DNA from 2 places in the Bacillus sp. N12A5 genome. Region 1 is predicted to be linked to the other one. Evidence: predicted binding sites of a transcription regulator. Region 1 holds the regulator's gene; the other holds the start of a gene.
What was found. Region 1 encodes LexA, which represses DNA repair genes until DNA is damaged. Its sites were predicted from a motif close to CGAACATATGTTCG; they were not measured.
Positions count from the first base shown of each region.

Region 1 (15,400 bases):
GCAATGAAAACAAACAATTTCTGAATGAATTGGTATCGCCTGTTCCGGAACTGTTCAGAGATGCCGCAAAAGCCAAAATCGCAGGTAAAATAGGTGAGCTAGCATTAAAAGAAAAGGTATCAAAGATTGATCAGCAACTGATGATCAGAGGCTATATTCTCGCAACTCCTAAAAGAGACCATACCTTCTTAAAAAGACATCTGCGAGACAAAAATATCGATCTCGAACCTTATCAGACCCTTCTTAAATAAAAAAACCTTTCCTGACAGGTGGAAAGGTTTTTTAATTCATTTGAATATTAGCTGACTGCAGTTCATTATGAAGTTTTCGATATGATAAATACATGGCGATTCTCCACGGCACAATCATACCGAATGCCAGAATCCAAAACATTCCGCTCAATGCGCCGTAATCAATTGATGTGCTCAAAATTGATTTCATCACGATTCTGATCACTAAAAGACCGACTAATATAAAGACAAATGCTTTAGAGCGCTTCAAGTAAATTTCATTATTCTTAATTTCAAACTTAGACGTTTTGATTAGAAAAATAGAGAAAATCACGCCTAAGGTGATGGCTTCTAAAAACTCTGCACCAGTGACCCAAAATACCGGAAATAAAAACATTAACGCTCCCGTACTCATAAAAATCGGCGGAAGAATGATTTTTTTCGGTGAAACGGGCTTGTCAGATGACTTTATTCTGACCACCATCACAGCTACAGCCATTAACACAGCAATAATCGATGAAATTATAATCATCATACATATCATTCCTTTGTTTCTCGGAGTGTGATACTATATACTATACTCCAAAACAATAAAAAAAACCAATTTCAAAAGAAATGACTTTAATGCCCCATAACGCGGCTAACAGCTTCTAACACTTTTGATTCCTCGAACGGCTTGACAATAAAGTCCTTCGCCCCCAGTTCAATTGCTTCAGCTACAATTCTTTGCTGGCGCATGGCAGTGCACATAATGACCTTCGCTTTAGGGTCAAAGGTTAAGATGTCACGAAGCGCTTTAATGCCGTTTTTCACTGGCATTGTAATATCCATTGTCACAATGTCCGGCCGAAGTTTTTTATACAGGTCCGCTGCTTGCTCACCGTCCGCTGCTTCGCCTGCGATTATGTAATTTGCCTCTTCCAAGATCTCTCTAATTTTCACTCTCATGAACTTGGCGTCGTCTACAACTAAAACTCTTGTCATATTCCCCTCCAAAAAACGATTTCCACAGATAATAGTCTTATTGTACCAAAAACAAAAGGTTTAGTAGTAGTTCGAAAGTAATTTACCGTCAAAAACCAGTAAATCCCCCAAATAGATCAGACAGCAAAATAATGATCACACTCATCCAATCAAAGAATAACAGTATACCAATCACAATCATCAAAACGCCTCCCGCTTTCATCATCAAAAGCTGGTTTTTCCTTATCCACTTCAGCTTTGTGATAAAAAAAGACAATAAAAGAAACGGAACAGCAAAGCCGAGTACATATAACAGCATATACGGCACCGCTGAGCCTGGATTTGTCCCTGCAAGCGTGATAACAGCGGCTAAAATCGGACCGGTACATGGCGTCCATCCCGCTGCAAATGCCATTCCGATTAAGACGGAACCTAAAAATCCGGTTGGTTTATGTTTAAAATGGATTCTCCGCTCTTTCATCATTGCCTCAGGCCGGAACACGCCAAGCGTAATGAAACCGAACAAAATAATGAGCAATGCCCCAATTTGCCGAATTGCATCGTGATAATCCCTAAACAGGCTGCCAATAAAGGATGTTCCGTAGCCTAAAGCGATAAAAATGATCGAAAAACCAAGCAAAAAACACAAAGTATGAAACAAGCTTCTTTTCTGCAGCAGCAGCTTTTCGGTTTTCACATCATCCATGCTGACCCCTGTAATATATGACAAGAAAGCTGGGTAAAGCGGCAGGCAGCAAGGCGAAATAAAGGATAAAAACCCCGCTCCGAATGTCAAAAAGTAATTTACATCTCCCATGTCATCATCCCTTCATCATTTGACATACCTTCAAGTTATGACAAAATGATTTCATTTTTTTAACACTTTTGCTTGAAGGATTTCTATTTATAGAAAAAACTTATATAATTTAATTTGACATTGAGATATTGTACTCCTTCTCATTTGAAAATTAGTATAAATATGGATATAATATAAACATTCACTTTTGAAGATCTAATGTATGAAAGGATACATCCCTGTGATTAGAGAGCATCTATTAAATGAAATTGAAAAAAAAAGAGCAGAGCTGCTGCAAATTGTCATGGCGAACGGAATGACATCTCATATTACGATAGAGCTCAGTCAGGAGCTTGACCATCTTCTCATACAATATCAAAAGCAGCGCCTTCGAGCAGTAGCGGGTGATGAATAATTGCAAAATAAAAAACCCGTATAAGGGTTTTTTATTTTATAACCATGTTTCTCTATATCATAATCTTTACGTATTATTTCGTTTGATTATTCATGGCTTTCATCATTTGATTGATTTTCTTTTGAGAAGGTTTCATTCCCATTTGCATCATCATCATGCGTAACATTTGTTCATTAATAGGCGGATTCTTTTTAAGGTAGCTCATCATATATTTACGAGCAATAAAAAACCCGAGTGCAACACCTATGAGCAATGCAACAACGCCCACTAGGATGCCAACCCATAAAGTCATTTTATTTCCTCCTTCATGTTGTCTAGTTTAAAGTGTACTAAACCAAAAGCTATTATACAACATTTACATCTCTTTTTCTTCGGTTTTAGACAAAATTTCTTTCTTTCACCGGATTTAGCCATCCATACCGCTTCGAATTGAAATCCATTGCCAGAAAGCAAGGGCTTACCTTTCTTAACACTTCAAAGAAAATCGTTTCTGCCTCGTAATCTCCCGAAGCCACAATTTCTATCATGTGCTCCTTCATCATAAACGTTGCGTGGCCTTTTGCTTTCGGCAAAGCTATTCTATAAATATAATCCAGCTGCCTGTAATCCGTCTTGTTTAAATTCATTTTTAACCTCTGATGCATATGTAAAATTGGGATTGGCTGTGTAATATATTGAATCTGTTTCTCTGTCATTTCATACTGCTGCTTTTCAAGGCTTGTCCAATGATAGTCTTGAAACAGCTCAAACATAACCGATTCCCGCCCGAAATAGTGATTGGCAAATTCCTCTTTTATCAGGTACGTATAGTAGTGACGTTCCATCTTTTCATCCCCTTTACCAGCAGCATTTCATTTGCTCTCTATTATACAAAAGAAGAAAAGAAAGAATTGTCTATTACTGTTAAACAGCCAATACTATTTTTGTCGGATAAACAAGAAAAAGAGGATGATTTGACTCATCCTCTTTCAAAGACTTACTTATTGATTAATGCCTTAACTCGATTCACTACGTTCTGTACTGAGAAGCCGTATTCGTTAATGATCGTTTCACCAGGAGCAGATGCACCGAAGCGGTCTATGCCGAGAACGTCTCCTTCAAGCCCCGTGTATTTGCCCCATCCAAATGATGAGCCCATTTCAATTGCAAGACGTTTTTTCACATCTGCAGGAAGAACGGCGTTTTTGTACTCATCAGATTGTTTCTCGAAACGATCCATTGAAGGCATGCTGACAACAGAAACATCGATATTTTCTTTTGCCAATTCAGCTTGTGCTTCAATCGCAAGACCTACTTCAGAGCCTGAAGCGATAAGAAGAGCGTCAGGTGTTTCGTTTTTAGATTTAGAAACGACATATGCACCTTTTTCTACTCCTGCCAATGCTTCTTCAGCTGTTTGGTCAATCGTAGGAAGGTTTTGGCGTGTCAATACTAGCGCTGTTGGCTGGTCAGTGCTTTGCACTGCAAGCTTCCATGCTGCCGCTGTCTCATTGCCGTCTGCAGGACGGATCAAGGAAAGATTAGGCATCGCGCGGAGTGAAGCCAACTGTTCAACAGGCTCGTGCGTCGGTCCGTCTTCACCTACTGCAATACTGTCATGAGTGAAGACATATGTGACAGGAAGACCCATTAATGCTGCAAGGCGAATCGCCGGACGCAGGTAATCAGAGAAAACAAAGAAAGTCCCGCCGAATACGCGAAGTCCGCCATGAAGCGCCATACCATTTAAAGCTGCACCCATCGCAAATTCACGAACACCAAACCAGAAGTTTTTGCCTGAGTAATCAACCGCTGTGAAATCACCGGCATTTTTAATTGTCGTTTTGTTAGATCCAGCTAGGTCAGCAGAACCTCCGACAAAGAAAGGAATTTTTTTCGCAAGCCCGTTGAGAACCTCACCGGAAGATGCACGGGATGCCAGGCTGCTTCCTTTTTCATAAACAGGAACCTCTTGATCCCAGTCCTTCGGAAGCTCTCCTTTGATTGCCAGCTCAAGCTGTTCGGCAAGTTCAGGATAAACTTCTTTATATTTAGCAAATTGGGCATTCCATTCTTGTTCCTTTTTCTCGCCTGATTCTTTAACTGCTGAAGCGAAATGCTCATATACTTCAGACGGAACGTAGAAATCTTCTTCATACGTCCACGCGTAAGCTTCTTTTGTTAATTTGCTTTCCTCTTTACCAAGCGGCGCACCATGAACACCGGATGTGCCGGCACGGTTAGGTGAACCGAATCCAATTGTTGTTTTCACTTCAATTAATGTAGGTTTCTTTTCATTTTGGCGTGCTTTTTCGATAGCCGCTGTTAATTCTTCAATGTTGTTTCCATCCTCGACATAAAGAACTTCCCAATTCATTGCTTCAAAACGCTGCTTCACGTTTTCAGAGAATGAACGGTCAAGATCTCCATCAAGAGAGATGTCATTAGAATCGTATAATACGATCAGACGGCCAAGCTGAAGATGGCCAGCGAGTGAAGCGGCTTCAGAAGAAATACCTTCCATTAAATCACCATCACCGCAAATACTGTATGTATAATGATCGACTACGTTAAATGAATCGCGGTTATAAGTCTCGGCTAAATGGCGTTCAGCAATAGCCATTCCGACCGCCATGGCAATTCCTTGACCAAGAGGCCCTGTAGTTGCATCGACACCGGCAGTATGTCCGAATTCTGGATGTCCAGGTGTTTTACTGCCCCACTGGCGGAATCCCTTTAGATCTTCGATGCTAAGATCAAACCCGCTTAAATGAAGCATGCTGTATAAAAGTGCTGATCCGTGTCCAGCAGATAAAACAAAACGGTCACGGTTAAACCAGCCAGGATTTGCCGGACTTACATTCATAAATTTTGTCCACAGCGTGTATGCCATTGGAGCGGCCCCCATTGGCATCCCTGGGTGACCAGAATTTGCTTTTTCAATTGCGTCTATTGACAGTGTGCGAATGGTAGCAACTGATTTTTTTTCAATTGTATCCATAAAAATCCCCTTCCTTATGTGTTGTACCCTTACATCATAAATGTCTGACGACTTTTTCTCAACTGTTTCAGCTTAAATTTGAGAGAAACTTGTTGAATTTTGTCACATAAAAGTTTTGTTGTAGTATATGCAAAAGAGGAATACGATATTTCCGTATTCCTCTTATATTAGTGAAGTTTGTTATTTCTTTGTTCTCTTTTTAACTTTTCTGGTGTTACATCATTGCCTTCTGGGTCAATGATTTTCACACTTTTTAAAGTGTTTTTCATAGAAGAGCGAAAACCTTTCAGGTACTCTTGTCGGAGCTTTTGCTGTTCGGCTTTTTCTTCTTCTGTCATAACGCCAGCTTTGGCTTTGGCAGCAAGTTCATTAATTCTGGCAATTTTTGCGTTTGAAATCATGTTAAACTCCTTTATTCCAATTTGTCTATATAGTACTAGATCAAAATGAGTTTTACAACTGATTCACTCGGCAGTCTCTTCATTCTCTATGTATTCTTGAAACCGTCTGTGGACGGTCGCTTTAGACACATCATAGCCAAAACCTCTTAACGTAGCCGCAATTTCTGCGAACGTCAGTTTATTGGCTCTTAGGCGGACGATCTCTGAGATGGGGACCTCTATTCTTTCTTTCCCGCTGTTTTCATGTTGGTTTTTCAGGTTTTTTTGCGGTTTAAAACCGTTTTTCACGGCACGCTTCATTCCGCGTTTAATTTTCATGTTGTGAATTTTCCGCTGGTACTCTTCCACAATGCTGACGATCTCCAGCACCATCGAATCAGCCTCTGATAACTCCAGTTCACCTCTGTGAGCCGTTGTATAGACTTTCACACCTTCTCTGTAGATGCAATGAAGCAGTGCGATTTTTGCATTTCCCCGTCCGAGCCTTGTCTCATCCTGAACTAAAATAACATCTATTCCAGAATTTTTGATCTCATCAAGCAGCTCAAATACACCATCCCGATCCATTTCATATCCGCTGGCTTTTTCAGAAATCACTTTGACAACTTCCATGCCGTTCTCGGCTGCAATGGCCGTAAGCTCTTCCTCCTGCCGCTTTAACGAGGTCTCTTGCTGTTCTTTATTTGTGCTCACGCGGGCATAAATGAGTGCTTTCATTTTTTTTCTTTCCTCTCTCTATCTTACAGTTGCCAATTCATAGGCATCCTGATGCTTCTTTTTCAATGGAATCACTAACTCATCTCCCGGCTGGATATCAGACGTCTGAAGATGATTGTTATCAGCTATCCATTGAATAAAATCACTTTTGTTTATCTTTTTTTTATCTGCTACCTGATCCGCAATTGACCAAAGTGTGTCGCCTTGCTGGACTTCTATTTTAACATACTGATTAAGCTCCTGGCCGCTGCTTGTATATGACAGCAAAAGGATAACCGCGCTCAAAATCACTGTGAACAGACCGACAAAAATAATAGATTCTTTACTCATGATCATAACCTCCAACAGGAATGTTTGTTCGCTTTTTATAGTTTCAGTATATACGAACAAATGTTTCTGTCAATTGTTTTTTTCGAACCTATGTTTGTACTGTAAGGAAAATCATGCTATAATCTTCTTAAAATCGACGTTTTGAGGTGCGAAAAATGACGAAGCTATCAAAAAGGCAACTTGATATCCTCCGTTTTATTAAAGCAGAGGTTAAATCAAAAGGATATCCGCCTTCCGTAAGAGAAATCGGAGAGGCTGTCGGGCTTGCTTCCAGTTCAACTGTCCACGGCCATTTGGCACGTTTGGAAACAAAAGGGCTGATTAGACGGGATCCGACAAAACCAAGAGCGATAGAAATTCTAGATGAAGAAGTAGACATTCCGCAAAGCCAGGTCGTTAATGTACCGGTCATCGGAAAAGTCACAGCGGGTTCTCCTATTACAGCAGTAGAAAATATTGAAGAATATTTTCCGCTTCCTGACCGTATGGTTCCCCCGGATGAGCATGTATTTATGCTGGAGATTATGGGAGACAGTATGATTGATGCTGGTATTCTCGATAAGGATTATGTCATCGTTAAACAGCAAAACACTGCGAACAACGGGGAAATTGTAGTGGCGATGACAGAAGATGACGAAGCTACGGTAAAGCGTTTCTATAAAGAAGATACTCATATTCGCTTACAGCCTGAAAACCCAACGATGGAACCTATCATCTTACAGAATGTCAGCATTCTAGGCAAGGTGATTGGCGTTTTCAGAACGGTCCATTAACCTATTGATCTATCATTATGAAATAACCCCCTCTTCCTTTACGGAGAGGGGGTTTGTTGTTCAAAAAAAGCAGGCTCGCCCTGACTTTTAGGAGCGAGCCTGAATAGGAGGAAAAAGAACATCATGTTTACACCATAATTATCCATCAAACAATTGTTGAAGTCAAGAAATTTTCTTTCCTTTAGGAAACTTTTATCAGAATGCTATCTGTTTAAATAATTAGACGGCATCTTCTTAAAAAGGTTTCATTCTTTTAGGGCGTGGAATGATTAGGCTTAAAGTTTATTTAAGGAGCGTAAAAATTGAATTATTGCGAAAATTTAGTACATAGTATAGTTAGTTCAGTTTTTTCTAAAAAAACAGCTCACTCTCCTTTATTATAGTGAGCTTAACGTTTCAATATGTTCAGCTTATTAGCACCCGTGTGTCGGTTTTGATGTTGAGTTCCAGACTTTATGGTAAATGGCATCACAAAATCGTTAATACCAGTGCTGGTTCAGTTTTTTTCAATCACTTTATGTTAAGTTTGTTCATTCATAAAATTCCATATGTGTTTTTTCCTGTTTGTAATAACAAAGTCTGTCTTGAAGGGTTCCGGTATGAAATTCAAATTTATGGCCGTCAGGGTCTGTAAAATAAATCGATTTTCGATCGCGTTCATCTCGTTCTCTGCCAGGCAGAATATTGACATGATGCCTATTTAATTTTGCTGATATGTCCTCAAAATCCCGCTCTTCAATCGTAAAAGCAATATGGGTGTAAGACGCCTTAATGTCATTTCTCGGAATGTCTGGTTCTTCATTAAGCGCAAGCCAAATGCCATTTAAATCAAAATAAGCTGTCGTTCTGCCCTTTACCAGAAGCTTGGCATCAAACACGTTTTCATAAAAATCAATTGAAGAATCCAGATGAGAAACTGAAAATAACAAATGATTGAGTCCTTTGACCTTCACAAATCATCCCCCCTTGCAAGCTAATCATCTATATGTACGATTGTTTACTTGGAAAGTTTCATACCGCAGCAAAAAATACCAGTGTAAACAAAATCGGATTGTTCAAAATAATAACTGCAACTAATTAGGCTTTACGAGCCAGGAGTTTCCTCAAAAATAACAATTTAGGTGGTCAAATGAAACATATCATTGCACTTGCTTCAAAGATTGCTCTCACTCTTGCCCTTTTATATGTGATTCTGGACAGATTCTATCACGCACCCTTTTTAAGCGTGCTGTTTATTGCATTTTTCTTAGGCTTTGTCTCTTATCTTTCCGGTGACATGATCGTCCTTCCGAGAACAAACAATATTACAGCTTCATTGGCTGACTTTGGACTTTCATTTGTTATTCTTTGGGTCTTTGTTTTGACCCAAACAAGAAATGATTTCTCACCGTTTGCAGCCGCTCTTCTCTCCGCTGCCTGTCTTACTGTATTTGAATATTTTTTTCATCGGTATTTGCTGAAAAATGTACTGGATGAAACCTTCCGAAATGAGCTGACAGCCAAGGATAACACTCTGCAATATCAAACAGAAGCCGCAGGCGAGCTGTTTCCTGACGTTCCAAAAGAGCAGCAAGAGGAGTAGGAGGCTGGCTGATCGCCTCCTATTTTTCAGTAGTTGCTTTTTAAAAAGCTGGACATCACTTCTGTAAAATCATAAAACCTCTCATTTTGAGTACCAGATCTGCTTTCTAAAGAAAAGATGCCGAACATAGATTTTCTAAAACCCGTGCTCATTTCTAACTGGATACTCAGACCTGTTTTTGATTTGTTTGCAATGTTATTCGGACTTACGCCCGCATGAGGATGGTCGGTACTGAGCAATACGGCAGGAAAACCAGCATTTTGCAGCTTTTCAACTAAGTCTGCCGCTCTTACGCGATCTGTACCGCCGACCTCGATCTGCTGATCTTCTTCTGCATACCCGTGTAATGAAATGACATAGTCATGACTTCCCGTCATCTTCAGGGCCCGAGGCTCATCAAAATGCGTGCTTGTAATATGCAGCACTGAGTTTCCTGACGATTGTAAGCCTTCAAATAAATACATCGAATACTCTTTGCTGAGCTCTCTCGCTATTTCACTTGTCCCGCCTTCAATACCTCCTCCATGAATCGCTAAAACAAGGACAGAGCTGCCGGCTTCCTTCGTAACAATGCCGTAATCAGAAGGATCTTCATTGTTTTTTAATTCCTCAAAATTCTGATATACATCTTCAGCATATATTGAAGAAATCGGAGTGAACACCATAATAACAAACAACAATTTTACAATTTTAAGAGTTGATGGAAAACGTTTGGCTATGTTACAATCAACATGCTTCAAGGAATGGAGCAAACGGCGGAGCAGGGATACTTTGGCCGGTTTCATCTACTCCGCCTCTAAGTCCAAAACAGGATGTCGGTTTCTTTGAGGCTTTAGCACGAATTCTCTCGTCCTCCTTGTTAAATTTTTGTTAAATTCACAATATTATATACCATTAGCCCGGGCGCTGTTCTTCTCATTTTTGAATTTATGAAAAGTATGTGGCACCACCTTTCCCCCAATTCCCATATCAAACAGAAAAAAACGCACCTGCCCTTTGGCCTGTGCATTTTTACTTTTTTTTCATTCTTCTTTTCTTTGCTTTATTCAGTTTCATGATATTTTTTTCAATTATTTTTATTCTTCGCCTTTGCGGAATTGTTTTCACTTCACGATAAACAGCGATAAAACCGCTTAATGTCACTGCTGTGATGTAAAGGACACGGCTTTTGATAAACCGGTCAGCGCGTCCATGAACAGCCGCCTCTTTTTCCAGCCTCTCGATCACATCTTTATCAAACAGCTGATCGACATACACTTGTTTCACTCCCACTGCAAATCCCGCAGCCAGCCAAAGAATCAGAAATAAACTGATATAAAACATGATAATATCCTTCCTTTCCGATCTAGATGCCGAATGGGAATGCGGCTGATCTAATCGTCAAACAGCTGTCAGACGAAGCCCCCTTTTTTGTATTAGGTTCTTACATTTGGGCGGGCAATATGTGTGATGCTGTAATGAACGGTTAAAAATTTTAATCCAAACAGCCACATATGATGAACAGCGGTTAATCTATTGTCATGAGCAGCTATCAGAAAGGTTTCAGATAAAGGAAGCGGACAAGTTCCCGCTCCGGTTTGCAGATAAATCCCCTCATCTCCTGCTCCGCTTTTTCTCCGTCTGCTTGTCAAAACCAGCTTCTCCTGATGATGATAAGGCTTTAAAATGCCTGTCATGCTGCTGAATGGAAGCGGGAGACAGATGTTCATATACCCTTCTCCGTTTGAACGATACACTGAATATAGTGCGGTAAAAATGGTTTCGTTTTTTTCATTTGTTCTGATCCAGGCACGCACTTTGTTTCTTCCGTCTTTTTTCGAATTGACACCTTTTATCGTACTGTACATTCTATACCAGTCAGGGTTCGTTGACAGATGGAGCTGGCCGGTTCGCCTGCTGAACCATTCGTAAGCAATTGCAAACGGCCGAAACCACATGCTCCACATCACTTTTGCTTTTACATCATAATCAATGGTTTGTTCATAAAATGATACAATGAGCGGTGCAAGTCTTTCTGGTGAAAAATCTTTTGAACGAAGGCTTCCCATATCATCCACAAGCCCTCTGTATCGAGCATTACTTTCGGCTTGAATGTTAGCTAAAAAGTCTTTTCCTATCCTTCTTTTTCCGTAGATACGGCTGAATGTCTTTACGCTGTCAGCATCTAAAGCCTTCGGAGCTTCTATTCTCCATCCTATGAGAGCGGGCAATATAACAGCGAACGCGTTGACAAAACCGTGAATCCAAATCATCTGATGAATCGTCAATGTTATTTCTTGACGAAATACACCAAATGAATAAATCATCGAGAAAGTGATCGTGATCATTAAAACGGCCGAGGAAAGCCGAATAAGAATTTTCCCCGTCTTGCTGCGAAAAGCTGTGGTGAACACCAAAAAAGCGTGAAGATAAAGCGTCGCCATATAGATGCCAACCGCAATGACATCAAGTGTTTTTGAATATGTAATGCCAAGCGCGATAAGAAGGGGCGACAGCAAAATCACCCATGTTATCCAACTGTACAACATTCGATTTTTTCTGGTGATTCTTCCAAGCAAGCCGTTAAAGATCGGAATCAGAAAAGCTGAATAGTGAAAGTGGACAGCCGTCAGCAAGATGATGAGAGAACCAAATTGCATGATCTGCAAATGTGCAGCATAAGCAACAAACCAAAATCCTCCACCCGCCAAATAGATAAGCCCAAACAAAACTGATGTCTCTTCAATTCTATGTATCTTTGTTTTCCAAAGACGAAGAATCCCGTACAATGCCAGAAAAACGGTGTACATCCACCAGATCAGAGCGAAACCTCCGTTGTCTGTCACAAGAGCGAGCATCGCAAAGAAAGCGGCTGCCGGATAGCACTGTATTAACCAAGGTTCCAGGGATTGAGCAGCCCGAAGCGGTGATTGACGAAAGACAAAAGGAAAAATTCCCGGCACGAAAAACAGTATAGATAACAAAACGAGTGCCTCTGCCACTGATATATGGGGTGCTTCCGCTGCAAGAAATCCTATAAAGCAAAGCGTACTGATTATGCCATTTCGTTTTAGCATGTTTCTCTCTCTTCTTCCTGAAACGTTCCTTTATAAAAGAAAAGAGTGCCGAGAATGGTATTTTGCACATGCACTTGAATGGTGAAGCAATTCTTGCTTTCGTCAAACGTTTCGCAAACAACGGATGTACCGGTCAGCCATTTGGGCAGTGGTATTCTTTTGCCGCCTATCAACAGCCATTGCTTTCCCGACGTAATCGTAAGAGAGCCGTCAGGAGATGCCTCGAATGCTAAAACAGACAGCAGAAGATGAGGTCTGCCAAAGAAATCTAGTATTCTGTCTTCTTTTTCGTCGTATACCATTATCGCGTCAAAAAAACGTTTTTTGCCTTTGAAAAAGAATGTACGATTCCATTCTATCCCGACCTGTTCCTGATTCAAAAGACAAGTTCTATTTTGTATCATAAAAGGAATATCTCTGCCTCTTTCTGAAAAGAAGCATCTAAAAAAAACACCCAGCTTTAACAGCATTCTAACCAGAAAAGAGCCCCCGCTTATTTCTGACATCGTTCCTGTCCCGCTGAATGTATGAGATGCATCTAATTGATAGCGTTTTTGCAGCTTGGGGTGGAGCATATGATAGTTATTGATCGTTTTTTCATAAATCGAACTCACAATGTCACTTCTTTCTCTTTCGTTTTGTGTGCCGGGCACTGGGGAGTTGAAGACTAAGAACGCCGCTTACCGCAGAAAAGACACTCAACAGAATCAATAAAAATGCCTCAGAGCCTAGAAAAGCCAATCCAGCAAAAATACAAGCCTGGACAGCATGAATGAACCATTTTCCCTTGAAAGGAATCAACCACAAAATTCCCCATCCTATCTCCGCTGTTCTTGTAAAAATGCTTGTTTCAAGACCTGTAAAGCCTTGATAAAACCAAAACAGACTGAAAAACAGACACATTAATAAATAGACGATAGCAAGTCGAATGAAGCGTTTCGGATGTTTATTTTGCTCAATCCAAAGCCTTAAGGCATCAAAGCTCCATGCGGTTGCCCAGCCGAGCAGCGGCCGAAATAATAAATGATCAATCCATCTTCCCAGCAGCCCGTATGCTGTTTTGTATTGGTACTGTGTTAAAAACGTTATTTTCCCGTTGTCTCGCTGTATGTACTTCCAATAACCGCTGCCATGCTGAATCAGAGATAGCGGATGATCAGAGCCAAAAGCCAGAGAGGAAACTCTTTCCGATGAATATTCGTTAAAAACACCAGCTGTTTCTCCTGTACCTGACACCTTTAATCCAAAGCCTATCCTCGTCTCATAAAGAAACTTCTGCCTTTCATGCGGCTGCTTATGCAAGTATGTGATATTGGTAAACCGGAGGTCCCATTCCTTATGCAGCGATGGGTTTTGCGTATATTCCCAGAGCTTGTCCAGATCAGATGTCATTTCGATTTCTACATAAATCGGTTTCTGCCTCACAGCCCCTCCTCCCTTCGATTTCAAGCAATTCCTATATTAGCATATTGATCATTTTATAAAAGACATATATCCCAAAAAAAGTATTATCAACCTAAATCATGCATAGAAAAAAGAAGAGATGTTTTCTTCTCTTCTTTTAGAGCTCTTTTTGATTCATTACTGTGTTTTAACTGTACCGTAATGTGTAATTGTGGCATTTACACTGTACGTGATGTCAGCCTTACTGAAGGTGTCATCCCAGTTATTTTTCACCTTTTTCCATAAGTGAGGATGCTTAACTCTTAATGATTCATCAAAACCAGCAACATCTGCTTTATAATTATGCTGGATCTTTGTTAATACATCACCGACTATTTTCTTTATTTCGTTTTCGGTATTTGTTTCAATCCGTTTAATAAAACGGGTATTCAAGGCCTCTTTTGTGTTCCAGTTTTCAACTAAATCCCCTTCTGATTCAATATCGACATGAAATGAAATATCCTTTCCTTTTACGATGGGCTTGATTTTGCTTTTTATATAATTGATATCGTACGCAATCACGTGTTTGCTTTTTTTATCATAGCTTTTTACAACTCCGCCTTTTCCTTCCCCGGTAATCCATGTAATCCCCTCAGTTTCATATTCGTTTAAAGTGCCGATCATTTTTTTAGACTTCCCGCTGATTACCGCTGCTCCAGAATATTTGATTGCTCCATTCGCCGCAACCACATTTTGCAGTAAGAAATTGCTGCCGGAATGAAGTTTACCAATAAGTTTCGCGAGTGTCACAGGAGGAAGAATTCTGGAAACTTTATGTTCATTTTCACCTAACCCAACCAGCCGAAAAGCCGGAATTTCACCGCTTTCTTTCAGCTGGAGGGCTTCCCTCGCCTCCCCTTTTGCAGATAAAACGAGACAGCTCAGCCTGATTTCATTATCACGAAAAAATTGATCCAGCATTTCGTTGATAGGATATGTACGCAGCACATCTTCACTCATGACAATAACTTTTAAATGCGGGCTAAACACTTCACGGTCCCTTCTTAACGCAACCTCGCTTCCGATCTGCTGTAACGAATCTCCTGTTTCGCTAATATTAATATATGCTTTTTGTGCTCCTTGTCCGCCACCGCTTCCCCCGCTTGTCCCCGCACCCGCCGCTTTTTCATTAACAAATTGATAGGTCAGCGTTATGTTGTCTTTTTTTGGATAGCTCCCGCCCTCTTCTTTTAACTCTTTTTCAATGTTTGTTTCTTTTCCTTTATCAATTGCGATAGCGAATGTGAGACCAAGCTCTTCTATTTCCCGGCTGCTCCAGCACCCTGTTACGCAAAACATCATCAGACATAATATAACGAGAACGGACACTGGATGTTTTATTTTACTATTCACCTCTTTTCCTCCATTTCGATATGACTAAAAGCAAAATCGGCAAAGCGCCAAATATATACAAAGCCATATGACTGACCATATCGCCCAAAATAAACACATCATTTTCATTTTTCGGCATGCAAGAGAGAATATAAATAACAGGAAGCAGCCCAAACATACATGAAATAGGTTTCTTTTTGAAAACTTGCGAGACGCCTAAAGATGCTGCATAAAAAGTGATAATAAACGTGGCAAAAAGCTGCATAATCCAAATGACTAGCAAAAATGATTCAAACCGTTCAAATATTAAACCCGGTATTTCAAAACTTCTCATCAGGTCAAGCCCCGGCCATGTTCTCGTCACGACACCTTCAACTGACAG
Region 1 covers NZ_JALAMR010000003.1:144,321-159,720, forward strand. Annotated here, with positions in the region: gene MOC09_RS03930 (DUF2621 domain-containing protein) at 1-251, shown strand, start outside; gene MOC09_RS03935 (CcdC family protein) at 283-774, opposite strand; gene MOC09_RS03940 (response regulator) at 852-1,214, opposite strand; gene ccdA (cytochrome c-type biogenesis protein CcdA) at 1,303-2,010, opposite strand; gene ynzD (aspartyl-phosphate phosphatase YnzD) at 2,231-2,404, shown strand; gene MOC09_RS03955 (YneF family protein) at 2,478-2,696, opposite strand; gene sirA (sporulation inhibitor of replication protein SirA) at 2,782-3,228, opposite strand; gene tkt (transketolase) at 3,381-5,384, opposite strand; gene MOC09_RS03970 (DUF896 domain-containing protein) at 5,552-5,785, opposite strand; gene MOC09_RS03975 (YneB family resolvase-like protein) at 5,849-6,502, opposite strand; gene yneA (cell division suppressor protein YneA) at 6,521-6,838, opposite strand; gene lexA (transcriptional repressor LexA) at 6,988-7,605, shown strand; gene fosM (FosM family fosfomycin resistance protein) at 8,136-8,558, opposite strand; gene MOC09_RS03995 (YndM family protein) at 8,735-9,187, shown strand; gene MOC09_RS04000 (poly-gamma-glutamate hydrolase family protein) at 9,214-9,972, opposite strand; gene MOC09_RS04005 (hypothetical protein) at 10,199-10,513, opposite strand; gene MOC09_RS04010 (YndJ family protein) at 10,603-12,243, opposite strand; gene MOC09_RS04015 (DUF4166 domain-containing protein) at 12,237-12,857, opposite strand; gene MOC09_RS04020 (hypothetical protein) at 12,862-13,668, opposite strand; gene MOC09_RS04025 (Ger(x)C family spore germination protein) at 13,825-14,988, opposite strand; gene MOC09_RS04030 (spore germination protein) at 15,032-15,400, opposite strand, start outside.

Region 2 (15,400 bases), on a different contig from region 1:
AGGCCGCCGTCACACGTCTTTCGTTTCATGTGAAGTCATGCCTGAATTTAACGATGAAATTGATATTGATATCCGTACAGAGGATATTAAAGTCGATACGTACCGTGCAAGCGGCGCGGGCGGACAGCACGTCAATACGACGGATTCAGCTGTTCGGATTACCCACTTGCCGACGAATGTGGTTGTGACGTGCCAAACGGAGCGCTCACAAATTAAAAACCGGGAAAGAGCTATGAAAATGCTGAAGGCCAAGCTGTATCAGCGCAGAATTGAGGAACAGCAGGCAGAGCTTGATGAAATTCGCGGTGAACAAAAAGAAATCGGCTGGGGCAGCCAAATCCGCTCTTACGTATTCCATCCGTATTCCATGGTAAAAGACCATCGGACCAATACAGAAATGGGGAACGTTCAAGCGGTAATGGACGGAGATATTGATACATTTATCGATGCCTACCTGCGTTCTAAGCTTTCATAACCAGAAAAACACACCTGATAGATGCAGGTGTGTTTTTTCATTCCTTCAACCCTTGATTTCACTGCTGCTTTAGCATATTACCACTGCATTTGGGTGTTATTTACATCTAATCGGGGAAGGCTTAAAATGCTATCGGAGAGCATTGGAGAAACGGAGGATATATGATGGATGTTCGGAATCAAACACTACGGGTTTTGCGGGATTATGTATACATACTGATAGGGGCAGCGATTACAGCCGTATCCTTTAATGTATTTTTGCTTCCAAATAAGATTGCCGCCGGCGGTGTCAGCGGAATTAGTACAATTTTACAGTCATATGGTTATGAAGCTGCATATGTACAGTGGATTATTAATATTCCTTTATTTATTGCCGGTGTCATTTTGCTTGGCGGAAAATTTGGCCTTAAGACGCTTGCGGGTTCTGTGTTTTTGCCGCTTGTTGTATTTTTGACAAGGGATATTCAGCCCGCTACTCATCATGAGCTTCTGGCGGCGATTTTTGGCGGTGTCGGCATCGGTGTCGGCATTGGCATTGTGTACTTAGGGAAAGGATCGACGGGAGGAACGGCCTTGGCTGCACAGATCATTCATAAGTACTCCGGTCTGTCGTTGGGGACGTGTCTCGCCCTCATTGACGGATTGATTGTCGTTTCGGCTATGGTTGTATTTAATATTGAGCAAGGCTTATATGCCATGCTTGGGGTCTTTGTCTCCAGCAAAACCATTGATGTCGTTCAAGTCGGCTTCAATCGTTCAAAAATGGCGCTCATTATTACAAAGCAGGAGCAGGCTGTTAAGGAAGCCGTTTTACAGAAGATTGACAGAGGCGTTACGAAAATCTCTGCGGTCGGCGGATATACGGACGATGAACGTCCGATTTTAATGTGTGTGGTTGGGCAAGCTGAATTCACCAAATTGAAACAAATCGTCAAACAGATTGATGAGTCTGCGTTTGTGATCGTGGCAGACGCGAGCGAGGTGCTGGGCGAGGGTTTCAAACGCGCTTAAACGAGGTTATAATATGGAAGAGATCGTAAAGGAGTTGTGCTTCTCAACATGAAATCAAAGTTATCGATACTAATGCTTGTATTTGCGCTTTCTGTTCTGTTGGCTGCCTGCGGTTCAAATGATGCAAAAGAAGAGAAGACAGACACCGGCAGCAAGACCGAAGCCTCTGCATCCGAAGGGGAAGAGTTATATCAGCAAAGCTGCGTAGGCTGCCACGGCAAGGATTTAGAAGGTGTATCAGGTCCTAATCTCCAGGAGGTCGGAGGCAAATACGACGAGGACAAAATTGAAAGCATTATTAAAAACGGCCGCGGCAATATGCCAAAGGGGCTTGTAGAAGATAAAGAAGCCGCCGTTATTGCCAAATGGCTGTCAGAAAAAAAGTAAGATGAGAAAATCCTTGCCGCAATGCAGGCAAGGATTTTTTATGCCATGACAATATGAATGAAAAGAAACTGTAATAGTATTATGTCTAAATTTGACGTATAATGAAGTGTATTGAAAAAAGAAACTTTCAGATTTTTCATCTTTTTACAAATGAGTGGGTCATAAATTGTCGAATGCATTCGAAGAGTATGACCGTGTGATACATAAAATGATATAAAAGATTAGGTGATTTCATGATAGAGATGAAAGAAGTATACAAGGCCTATCCGAACGGCGTAAAAGCGCTCAATGGGATTTCTGTTACCATTCATCCCGGCGAGTTTGTTTATGTTGTCGGTCCGAGCGGGGCGGGTAAATCTACTTTTATTAAAATGATTTACAGAGAAGAAAAACCAACAAAAGGACAAATTTTAATCAATCATAAAGATCTCGCTACAATTAAAGAAAAAGAGATTCCTTTCGTGCGTCGCAAAATAGGCGTTGTCTTCCAGGATTTCAAGCTTCTGCCGAAGCTTACTGTTTTTGAAAATGTGGCATTTGCCCTTGAGGTGATTGGAGAACAGCCGTCTGTCATTAAGAAACGGGTGCTTGAAGTGCTTGATCTCGTACAGCTGAAGCATAAAGCAAGACAATTTCCTGACCAGCTTTCGGGCGGGGAGCAGCAGCGTGTATCTATTGCCAGATCCATTGTGAACAACCCCGATGTTGTCATTGCTGATGAACCTACAGGAAACCTTGATCCGGATACATCCTGGGAAGTCATGAAGACGCTGGAGGAAATTAATAACCGCGGGACAACAGTCGTGATGGCGACACATAATAAAGAAATCGTAAACACCATGAAGAAACGTGTCATTGCAATCGAAGATGGTATCATTGTGCGTGATGAGTCAAGAGGGGAGTATGGTTCATATGATTAAAATTCTCGGGCGCCACTTGCGTGAGAGTTTTAAATCTCTCGGGAGAAACACATGGATGACATTTGCATCCATTAGTGCTGTAACCGTTACGCTGATTTTAGTCGGCGTGTTTTTAGTGATTATGCTGAATTTGAATAACATGGCCACGAATGCTGAAAAACAAGTCGAAATCAAAGTGTTGATCGATCTGACTGCAGATCAGAAGGCACAGGACAAGCTTCAGAACGATATTAAGGAACTGAAGGGGATTCAGAGTGTCACTTTTTCATCTAAAGAAAAAGAGCTAGACCAGCTGGTTGACAGTTTTGGTGACAGCGGTAAATCCCTGACGATGCAGGATCAGGAGAATCCGCTTAATGATGCGTTTGTCGTCAAAACGACAGATCCGCATGATACGCCGAATGTGGCGAAAAAGATCGAAAAAATGGATCATGTATATAAAGTCACTTACGGAAAAGAAGAGGTCAGCCGTTTGTTTAAAGTGGTCGGCGTTTCCCGCAACATTGGAATCGCGTTAATTATCGGCCTGGTATTTACGGCGATGTTCTTAATTTCCAACACCATTAAAATTACAATTTTCGCAAGAAGAAAAGAAATTGAAATCATGAAGCTTGTAGGCGCGACGAACTGGTTTATCCGCTGGCCGTTTTTCCTAGAAGGATTGCTGCTTGGCGTATTCGGTTCCGTGATTCCGATCGCACTGGTGCTGAGCACTTATCAATACGTCATCGGATGGGTCGTTCCGAAGGTTCAGGGATCATTTGTCTCTCTTCTTCCTTATAATCCATTTGTATTCCAAGTTTCATTAGTGCTGATTGCAATCGGCGCAGTGATTGGAGTATGGGGAAGCCTGACTTCCATCCGCAAGTTTCTGCGAGTATAACGAGAAAAAAGCCGTTCCGCTACCGGACGGCTTTTCTTTTGCCTTCTTTTTCTTCTATGATTACATGAAATCTCCATCCTTTACATATACTATCTCTAGGTTTTGATAAAGACAGTCTGGCATACAGGAGGAGTAAAGGATGAATCAAAAAATAATGGCTGTGATCGCAGCGGGGAGCATGCTGTTCGGGGGCGCCGGCGTATATGCGGGAATGAACCTGCTTGAGGTGGATAAGCCCCAGACCGCAGCTGTTGCCGCGACGGCACAGGCTGATTCTGAACGGGATAAGGCGATGGATAAAATCGAAAAAGCGTACGAGTTAATTTCGAATGAGTACGTTGAAAAAGTTGATAGAGAAAAGCTGCTCGAGGGAGCCATCCAAGGAATGCTGTCTACGCTGAATGATCCTTATTCTGTCTACATGGACAAGCAGACGGCTAAGCAATTTTCTGATTCTCTTGATTCCTCATTTGAAGGTATTGGGGCTGAGGTTGGAATGGAGGACGGCAAAATTATCATTGTGTCTCCATTTAAGAAATCACCAGCAGAAAAAGCCGGGCTCAAGCCTAATGATGAAATTATCAGCATTAATGGAGAATCGATGGCCGGCAAGGATTTAAACCACGCTGTACTAAAAATAAGAGGAAAGAAAGGGTCCAGCGTTTCAATGAAGATTCAGCGGCCCGGTACGAAGAAGCAGCTGTCATTCCGGATCAAAAGAGCTGAGATTCCGCTCGAAACGGTTTTTGCTTCAGAGAAAAAAGTACAGGGGCACACTGTCGGATATATCGCCATCTCAACTTTTTCTGAGCATACCGCAGAGGACTTTACAAAGGCGCTGGGCAATCTTGAGAAAAAAGGAATTGAAGGCCTGGTCATTGATGTCCGCGGCAATCCGGGCGGGTATCTTCAAAGTGTGGAAGAAATTCTTAAGCAATTCATCACAAAGGATCAGCCGTACATTCAAATTGCTGAACGTAACGGTGATAAAAAACGGTATTTCTCAACATTGGCCCAGAAAAAAGCGTATCCTGTCAATGTCATCACAGATAAAGGGAGTGCTTCCGCCTCAGAGATCCTTGCCGGGGCATTAAAAGAAGCAGGGCATTATGATGTTGTAGGTGATACGTCCTTTGGTAAGGGAACTGTTCAGCAGGCGGTTCCGATGGGAGATGGAAGCAACATTAAATTAACGCTTTACAAGTGGCTGACGCCAAATGGGAATTGGATTCATAAAAAAGGAATTCAGCCGACCATTGCGATTAAACAGCCTGATTATTTTTCCGCCGGGCCTTTGCAGCTGAAGGAACCGCTTAAAGTGGATATGAACAATGAAGACGTCAAGCATGCACAGGTATTATTAAAAGGCCTCAGTTTTGATCCGGGACGTGAAGATGGCTATTTCAGCAAGGACATGAAAAAAGCGGTCATGGCCTTTCAGGATCAGAACAAACTGGATAAAACGGGCGTAATCGACACACGCACCGCAGAGACATTAAATCAGCTGATCGAAAAGAAAAAATCTGATGAAAAAAATGACTTGCAGCTTCAAACAGCACTGAAATCATTAGTTATCAATTAAAGGAGATGGAATTCCATCTCCTGTTTCTTTGTGCTTAAAGAGGTAATGGATCATAAGTCACATAAAAAATGAGTTTTTGACAAGAATTTAAAAAAATTTTCACAAATAAACATTTATAAAGGACTGTGATTACCCGATATCAATATATGAGAGAGACTTTCTAACGAGTTAATATGCATTTAAAATGAAACTTTTGCAAGTTGCCTAGTCTTTGTTTACTTCATACAATATAAGAAGGTTCTAAAAAGAACAGTAAACAGGTTTATGGCAGCTGAACGACAGGTATTTAACAGGGTAACGATAACGAGAATGCTTGTTAGCACTCCAGTACTGCTGCTTATACTGGCCCGTGCTTATCTGTATAATGAAAATGGGGGTTCACAATTGAAGAGGGCAAGTATTGTGCGTGAAAAAAAATATTATGAATTAGTGGAACAATTAAAAGACAGAACACAAGACGTAACATTTTCAGCTACAAAAGCACTAAGTCTTCTTATGCTATTCAGCAGATATTTGGTCAATTATACCAATGTCGAATCAGTAAATGATATCAATGAAGAATGTGCCAAACATTATTTTAATTACTTAATGAAAAACCATAAACGATTAGGCATCAATCTGACAGATATCAAAAGGTCGATGCACCTGATCAGCGGGTTGTTGGATGTGGACGTAAACCATTATTTAAAGGATTTTTCACTATCGAATGTCACGCTGTGGATGACGCAAGAAGGATAAACACTCCTGAGGATATCCAAGCCATTTAATATTTGATAGAATATGAGTAACATGTTTGGCTTGAGGCGGTGAAAGATAGTGTCTGTTCAATGGGGATTTGAACTGTTAAAAAGTGCGGGCCTCTTCTTCTTACACCCGCTTTTCTGGTTTTTTATCATCATAAGTCTGGCTTTCGGCTATGTAAGAATCAAACGGGAACGAAAAACCTTTCATACAAGAATTGCAGATATTTATGATGAACTGAAATTTACTTATACAAAGGGACTGATCCCAGGTATCCTTCTGTCGGTTGTTTTAGGGGTACTTGGAATTTCAGTTCCTCTCGGTTTACTTGCGATTATTGCCGTTATCACTGCAGCGGCAGCGCTCACTCTTCGCGCAAACTGGATGTCTGCTGCATATATCGTCAGCGTGAGTATGCTGATCGGTTTTGGACTGCAAATGAATCAGGCGGAACCTTTTCTAGAGAGATTTCCGCAAGGATTTGCAGTTGTTTGGCCGGCTATGGCTGTGTTTTTAGGCTTGCTGGTTATCATCGAGGGAGCGGTTGCTTATCGCTCTGCACATGTGAGAACGTCACCGGCACTTGTCGTGAGCAGCCGCGGTTTGCCGATCGGCCAGCAGCTGGCAAACCGGATATGGCTTTTGCCGCTGTTCCTGCTCGTACCCGGCAACGGATTAGAATCGCACCTCAGCTGGTGGCCTGTGTTTACTGTTCCCGGCGGATCATTCCACTTTCTATGGATTCCTTACTTTGTCGGATTCAGACAAAGGGTGCAGGGATCTCTGCCTGAAACGAGCATAAGGATCACAGCGAAACGGGTTTGTATTCTCGGTCTTGTTGTCACAGCTCTCGGTGCAGCAAGCATACTGTGGACGCCGCTTGCGGGTGCAGCCGTCTGTGCAGCTGTATTAGGGCGTATTTTTCTGTCCATTAAGCAAAGGGTGAATGATAACGCGGCTCCGTTTTATTTCTCGAAACGTGATCAGGGCTTAATGGTGCTTGGGATTATACCAAATACGCCAGCTGAGGATTTGGAATTGAAAATCGGGGAAATCATTACGAAAGTCAATGGCATACCCGTTAAGAACGTATCTGATTTTTATGAAGCGCTCCAGCATAACCGTGCATATGTGAAGCTTGAGATAATCGGTTTGAATGGAGAAATTCGTTTTGATCAGCGTGCTTCTTATGAGGGAGAACATCATGAATTGGGCATCCTTTTCGTAAAGGATGACCGTGAGGACGAAGCCGCCGCTTTGTCCGGATCATAAGAGACAGCCCGGCACCGCAAGGAGAAGCGGTGCCGGGCTGTTTTGTGTTACGCTGAGTTTTTTTCCACCTGTTCCGTTTTATCAGATTTGATCCCTAATGAAACAAAAACGCCAATGATGGAGACGGCAAAGAGAATCATAAATAACGTGTGATATCCGGAAATCAGGCCGATTAAGGCAGATGAAATGATGCTTCCGAAATAACGGAAGGTCGAGAAAATGCCGGACGCCACTCCTGACATGCTTGAGTCTACTGTAGCAAGGGACGACACCTGCATGCTGGTCAGTCCGACTCCGGATGCGAGCCCTCCGAGGATGAGAGAAATCATCAGGAATAAGACCGAGTGAGAGCTGCTTAAGAACAAAAATAATAGATTCGCTCCAGCCATCATGGCAAATGAAAGAAAAATGATTTTTTTTGCCCCCCATTTGTGATGGAGCTGGGCGCCGACCCAGTTGCTGGCTGACATAAAGATCGAAAACACAGAAAGCGCCATGCCGCTGTTCGACGTATTCAGCCCAAATTGGCTCGTCATGAATAACGGCATGATCAATAAGACGGCATACATTATCAGATTGCTTAGCAAAACTGATAGATTGGCATTTGTAAAGGTTGAGCTTTTAAACAGTGTAAAATCGATAATTGGGTGCTGTGTGCGTTTTTCTCTTCTGAAAAAAAGCGGGACAAAAAGAAGTATCAATACACTGTATACTGCATAACCCCACGAAGCCTCATTTTTGGTCAGCAGGATAATTGAAACAATGCTGCCTGCGAGCAAGAGAGAGCCGATAATATCAAGCGGCGCGTCAGATTTGTTTTCTTTATACTGAGGAAACATCGTGAATGCTGTAAATAAAGCAATGGCGAGAAACGGGATATTCACCCAAAAAATTGAATGCCAGCTGAAGCTGTCAATCAGCATAGAGCCGATGAAAGGCCCTAGTGCTGCTCCAAGTCCTGCGCCAAGCCCAAAAAATCCAAATACCTTCGGAAGGCGTTTTTCAGAAACTACGTGGCGGATAATGGCAATGCTGTTTGGCGTAAGCAGTGCGCCGCCTACAGCCTGCAATGCCCGAAACACAATCAATAGCAGCAGGCTAGGTGAGAGTGCGCAGCCTAAGGACGCGATAAGAAAAAGGCCGACGCCCCATAAATACATGGTTTTATTGCCGTACATGTCCCCGAGTTTTCCCGCGATCGGCTGTGTGACTGCCATCACGATTAAATAAACGGTAACCACCCAGGTGATGCTTGCGATGGACTCGTTATACGTATGGGATATAGATGAGAGCGCAACCGCGATCATCGTTGAGTTAATGGGAACCAGGATGGCACCCAATAATAGCGAGACGATCAGCGCCCATTCTTTTCTTGAGCTCATGGGGATCCTCCTTTTTGTTATGCCAAGGAGATCATCAAGAAATTCCTTTGACAAATAGAGCTGTGCTATGCTCCAGCATTTTTTCCTGGGGCATGGAAATCACCCGGTCTCCCAAATGGAGACGGTGAATAAAATAACCGAAAATGATCGACATGAACACATCGGCATGCTCCGCTTCATGTCCTGTCTGAATAATCCCTTTTTCGCCCATCGTTTTGAGATAATCAACCAATAGCTGTTTCATAGATTGAGGATATTCAGTGACATGGTCGATAACATCCTGAAACATGGCGGGTTCACGAAAGCTGATTTTAATGATATCTTTTCTATGTTCGAGCTCCTCCAAGAGACAGGTTCCGATATGAAGCAGGTCTTTGTACAAATCCCCTTCTGTTTGTTCCAAAATGCTGCCTCTGTTTGAAGAATGCTGAGAAAGCAAAGCCTCAACTAGTCCTTGTTTGTTTTTAAAGTTCCTGAAAATCGTCGCTTCACTTACATTTGCTTTTTCTGCAATTTCTTTTGTAGTCGTTGCGCGATATCCTTTTTTGACGAGCAGCTGCATGGCAGCGTCAAGGATTCTCTTGTTTGTCGGTCTCAATACGTTTCACCTCACGAGTATACTGGCAGGACAAGTATACACCCGCCCCGCTTGTATAAGAAAGAGGGGTACGCATCAGGACCGGCTGACAACTGTGATTTTGCCGCTGCTTCCGTCAACAGTGATGATGTCTCCGTCTCGTAGTCTTTCGGTTGCCGTGCGTGTGCCGAGAACGGCTGGAATGCCGTATTCACGGGCAATAATCGCAGCGTGAGACAAAATGCCGCCTGTGTCTGTAATAATCGCTTTGGCGTCTTGAAACAGGCTGGTCCATAGCGGTGTGGTCATCTTGCAAACGAGTACGTCCCCAGGCGCGAATTGAGAAAATTCATTGGCGTCCCGAATGATTTTCACCGGACCTGTCGCAATGCCGCTTGATGCCGCAATGCCAAAAATATGATTCTCTGTGTTTTTTTCATCCTCTATCACAGCGCCGACGATTTCTTCAGCTGCTTTGAGCTGTTCTTTTGTCGGGGTGCCGAGATAGGCCGGGGCTTGAGCCAGCTCATACTCATGAAAAATCTGTCTGCGTTTTTCAGCCTTTTCTTGCAGGGGTACAGGGTGAAGAAGCGCTTGTTCCACTTCGTCATCATATAAGAACCAAAGGTCCTCACGATCATGAATGACACCGTTTTCCGCCAGCAATTCACCTATCTTCAGCAGAAAGATTCTCGCCTTGGCATCCAGCATGGCGTCAATATAAAAGTGGTGATCATCTTTTATATTTGCAGAGCTCAGCGTCCATTGATAAAGGCGGTCAAATTCAGTGCGTAAACCGGGATCTTCTATGTTTTCCAAGAATTCATTGTATAATTTCTCTCGTTTTTCTTTCGTTTTCTGAAATTCATTGTCAAAATGATAGCCATTACGGACATAATTTTGAATATTGGCCAGAGCGAAATACGGATTTTCCACCCAGATTTGTTCAATCAGATCATGACTTTTAACAGATCTCCATCCGTATTCTTGCAAGAATTCATGGACGTTCTTCAGGAAGTGTTTTCCCTCATCTGTTTGTTCCAATTTCTCCTGGAGCTGTTCAGGCTTGTTGTTTTCAAAAATGGCCAGAAGGTTCGGGTTCTCCTGAACTTCCATAGAAAATAGCCATAAGCAACGGTCCGTTTCCAGTGATTTGTTCATTTTTCCTGTCAGCATCTCGTAAAAATGAGCGTTTTCGGACTCTCCTTGAATGTCCTGATACATCGCTTGCAGTTTGTTTGTTAAAAGGATTTGCGGGAAAACGATATTGAAGTGCTCTTCATAAGCCGTGAGATAAAAGGCCTTTAGTTTTTGAAAAGCATCCAGTGCGCTTTCTGCGGTATGCTCAGTTTGTGCGAGCTGGTCCAGTGTCCGGTAAAAAGGGAGGTATGTGTGATTGATGATGTCATACATATGCTCCGATAAAATCGGGAAAAGCTCTTTGCCACAGTCTTCAGAAGGAGGCTGCTGTCCGCCTTGGTTTTTGGAATAAATATGTCCGCGATAAAGTTTTACTTCATCAACAACTACACCAATCGGAAACTTTTGCATGCTCTTCTTCAAACCATATTCCAATGCCGGCACGATGAAGGATGAAAATAACGGACTCACCGGACCTTCAATATTAGACTCCATGTTAAGCCAGAAATCATTCATATCAGTGTCGGTAATCATGAAGCTGCGTTTTTCTTCTGCCGCCTTTTTGTCCTGATCAATGGTTGTAATCGGACGAGCCTGCAGAAGGTATATTTGATGATCAGCAATTCCAAATTCTATATCGACAGGATATCCGTACAGGTCTTCGGTTTTTTTTGTGATTTCAGCCAATTCAATCACTTGTTCATCTGTAAGGCAAAAACGGCTGCGCATGTCTTCACTCGTTTCTTTTTCAGCAATCCCTTCAGCCGCAGACTCTATATAGATTTCTTTGACACCTATCTCTTTCTGAATCTCAAACGAGGATTTGTTGACAATGTACGTGTCTGGCGTGACACTGCCTGACACGATAGCTTCTCCTAAACCGTAGCTGGCGCTGATTAATAGCTCTCTATCATCATGGGTAACAGGATTGCGGCTGAAAATAACGCCTGATACCTCTGAATCGATCAGGCCCTGAACGACAACCCCCATTAACGGCTCTGCGATTTGATTGTTCATTTTTTTCTTATAGCTGCTGACTCGGCCTGAGAAAAATGAGGCCCAGCATTCTTTCACTTTAGCTAGAAACTCTTCCTCTGTTTTGATATTTAAGTAGGTTTCATATTGACCAGCGAATGAAGCCCCCTCTAAGTCTTCTGAGGCGGATGAAGAACGCACGGCAACGGAGCGGTATGATTCTCTCAGCTTGTAAAAGGAACTTGTCAGCTCATGTTTCAGTTCATCTGAAAATGCTCCGGCGAGGATCGCGCTCTCGATGCTTTCGCTTGTATCAAGAAGCTGATTATCCTCCATAAAACGGGCGAGCGCATTTGTCTGAATAATAAATCCGTCCGGAACAGGAAGACCGTGTTTGGTCAGTTTAATCAAATTCATGCCTTTTGCTCCAGCAAGCTCGCTGGACTCTTCTGCCTGGCGAAATATAACAGAATACATATTTGAAACCCCTCTTTCCTTCATTTTGTTTTTCTCTCTAGTTTTTAATTCGGAGCCCGTGTTCAAAAAAAATGATAGTGAACACTATCACTCCATTGTAGGTTTTCAGGAAAATGCTGTCAAACTCAGAAAGTCCTAAATAAAATGAATAGTTAAGTTAGTTAGATTATCATGAAAAATGGTGCGGGACTGGTGCTGTATGCCTATTTTCTATTATTCTCGGAGACTGACAGCGGTCATGCATTCATAAAAAAGTGCCGCTGATAAGAACAGCGGCACTGTGTGTTATTTGTATTTTATTTACTTTATGATACTGATTGCTTTCTCGGGAGTCACATACGAACTTGAACTTCATATTTGTCCACTCCATTTTCATGGAGTACTGGCCAGCCCTCACAACCATAATGTAATTTTTATTGTTTATATTCTATTTTATTCATTATCATGGTTTGATCTGTCGATGTTTCTGTGGGCTGGGACCAAAGTGCAGAGATGATGATTGATTTAGGCTGAAAAAGGGTATGGTGTAGAAAGAGGGAACGATTGCACGATTGTCCGATTCTTCATTTTTTACTATAATCAGATCAGATGAAGAATCCTTGAGGAGGGTTTTTGTTGATTACAAAAGCCGTTTTTGCATTGTTTTTCCCTTTTATGCTTGTTGTCCTTTTTACAAGAGTCACCTTTAATCATTATGTAGCGATCGCTCTAACAGCTGCATTGCTGTTTGCCTCTTATTTAAAAGGCTATACAGAAACGTATTTTATTGTAGGATTGGATGTTGTGTCTCTTGTGGCTGGCGGATTGTACATGGCCAAAAAAGCTGCTGAGAAAAAAGAAGAATAAATCGGACATAATGAATATAACGACTGAATTCCTGCTTTTACGTTTTAAAAGCAGGTTTTTTATACACGAAAACAGCTGGAAATAAAAAACCACCGAACTTTAGTTCGTATTTTTAGTGATTTTGCATCCTATTGTGTTACTATATCTATAGGAAGATTTCGTAAAGAAACGGAGGCTTATTTTGTGAAAGATCGCTTTGAGTTAGTCTCGAAATACCAGCCCCAGGGAGATCAGCCGAAAGCCATTGAAAAACTTGTAAAAGGAATTCAGGAGGGCAAGAAGCATCAGACTCTGCTGGGTGCGACAGGAACGGGCAAAACATTTACGGTGTCCAATTTGATTAAAGAAGTCAATAAGCCGACTCTCGTGATAGCCCATAACAAAACCCTCGCCGGACAGCTTTACAGTGAGTTCAAAGAATTTTTTCCGAACAACGCTGTTGAGTATTTTGTCAGCTACTATGATTACTATCAGCCGGAGGCGTATGTGCCTCAAACGGATACATTTATAGAGAAAGACGCAAGTATTAATGATGAAATTGATAAACTGAGACACTCTGCTACTTCGGCTTTATTTGAGCGGAGAGATGTCATTATTATTGCGAGTGTGTCTTGTATATACGGACTCGGTTCGCCTGAAGAATACCGGGAAATGGTCGTGTCGCTGCGGCCAGAAATGGAAATTGAGCGCAACGAATTGCTCAGAAAACTTGTAGACATCCAGTATGCCCGCAACGATATCGACTTTCAGCGCGGTACGTTTCGTGTGCGCGGAGATGTAGTGGAAATCTTCCCTGCATCCCGTGATGAACATTGTGTCAGAGTTGAATTTTTCGGTGACGAAATCGAACGAATCCGGGAAGTGGATGCCCTGACAGGTGAAATTCTCGGCGACCGCGACCATGTTGCGATTTTCCCGGCGTCCCACTTCGTAACGCGGGCGGAGAAAATGGAGAAAGCCATTCAAAATATCGAGAAGGAACTGGAGGAGCAGCTGAAGGTCATGCATGAAAACGGCAAGCTGCTTGAGGCACAGCGTTTAGAGCAGCGCACAAGATATGATCTTGAAATGATGCGGGAAATGGGCTTCTGCTCCGGCATTGAGAACTATTCAAGACATTTGACGCTTCGGCCTCCGGGTTCAACGCCATATACGCTTCTTGATTATTTCCCAGACGATTTTATGATCGTGGTGGATGAGTCGCATGTGACGATTCCTCAGGTGCGCGGCATGTTTAACGGAGACCAGGCGCGGAAACAGGTGCTCGTGGATCACGGCTTCCGGCTTCCATCAGCGCTTGATAACCGTCCGCTCCGGTTTGAGGAATTTGAAAAGCATATGCACAATATCGTGTATGTATCAGCAACACCGGGTCCGTATGAAATTGAGCATACGGATGAAATGGTCGAGCAGATCATCCGTCCGACAGGGCTTCTTGACCCGCTTATTGATGTGCGTCCGATTGAAGGCCAGATTGACGACTTGATCGGCGAGATTCAAGCAAGAATCGAACGGGATGAACGGGTGCTCGTGACAACCCTGACGAAAAAAATGTCAGAGGACCTGACTGATTATTTGAAGGAAATCGGCATTAAAGTAAACTATCTGCATTCAGAGATTAAGACGCTTGAACGGATTGAAATCATCCGTGACCTGCGCCTCGGCAAGTATGATGTGCTTGTCGGCATCAACCTGCTGAGAGAAGGCCTCGATATTCCCGAAGTCTCTCTCGTTGCGATTTTGGACGCAGATAAGGAAGGCTTCCTTCGTTCGGAGCGGTCGCTTATCCAGACCATCGGACGTGCAGCGCGGAACGCGGAAGGCCGTGTCATTATGTATGCTGATAAAATCACGAAGTCTATGGAAATTGCCATTAATGAAACTAAACGCCGCCGCGAGCAGCAGGAGCGGTTTAATGAAGAGCACGGCATTACGCCGAAAACAATAAATAAAGAAATTCGCGATGTCATTCGTGCAACGGTAGCGGCTGAGGATAAAGCGGAATACAAAACAAAAGCCGCGCCGAAGCTGTCGAAAATGACGAAGAAAGAACGCCAGAAAGTCGTTGAACAGATGGAGCACGAAATGAAAGAAGCCGCCAAGGCGCTTGACTTTGAAAGAGCCGCGGAGCTTCGCGATTTACTTTTAGAGCTAAAAGCGGAAGGATGATGAACAATGGCTATGGATCGGATAGAGGTGAAGGGAGCCAGGGCGCATAACCTGAAAAATATCGATGTGACAATTCCAAGAGATCAGCTTGTCGTTGTTACAGGATTGTCTGGATCAGGGAAATCCTCCCTTGCCTTTGACACCATATATGCAGAAGGCCAGAGACGGTATGTCGAGTCGCTGTCTGCCTATGCCCGCCAGTTTTTAGGGCAAATGGATAAGCCGGATGTTGATGCAATTGAGGGGCTGTCTCCCGCTATCAGCATCGATCAGAAAACCACGAGCCGGAATCCGAGGTCTACTGTCGGCACGGTAACTGAAATTTATGATTATCTGCGTCTTTTGTATGCGAGAGTAGGGAAGCCTCATTGTCCGGAGCACGGGATTGAAATTACATCGCAAACCATCGAGCAAATGGTTGACAGAATTCTTGAATACCCGGAACGGACAAAGCTTCAGGTGCTGGCCCCGATTGTATCGGGCCGAAAAGGCGCTCATGTCAAAGTGCTTGACCAGATCAGAAAACAAGGCTATGTCAGAGTCAGAATTGACGGCGAAATGGCA
Region 2 covers NZ_JALAMR010000009.1:164,925-180,324, reverse strand. Annotated here, with positions in the region: one part of gene prfB (peptide chain release factor 2) at 1-475, shown strand, start outside; gene MOC09_RS12445 (YitT family protein) at 640-1,485, shown strand; gene cccB (cytochrome c551) at 1,534-1,872, shown strand; gene ftsE (cell division ATP-binding protein FtsE) at 2,106-2,792, shown strand; gene ftsX (permease-like cell division protein FtsX) at 2,785-3,675, shown strand; gene ctpB (carboxy-terminal processing protease CtpB) at 3,815-5,257, shown strand; gene swrA (swarming motility protein SwrAA) at 5,642-5,995, shown strand; gene minJ (cell division topological determinant MinJ) at 6,074-7,270, shown strand; gene MOC09_RS12410 (MFS transporter) at 7,318-8,652, opposite strand; gene MOC09_RS12405 (TetR/AcrR family transcriptional regulator) at 8,687-9,250, opposite strand; gene MOC09_RS12400 (PEP/pyruvate-binding domain-containing protein) at 9,326-11,821, opposite strand; gene MOC09_RS12395 (CsbA family protein) at 12,437-12,667, shown strand; gene uvrB (excinuclease ABC subunit UvrB) at 12,851-14,836, shown strand; gene uvrA (excinuclease ABC subunit UvrA) at 14,843-15,400, shown strand, end outside.
Region 2: a site for LexA is predicted at 12,761-12,774, ahead of uvrB (excinuclease ABC subunit UvrB). Genes of this name have one in related genera too.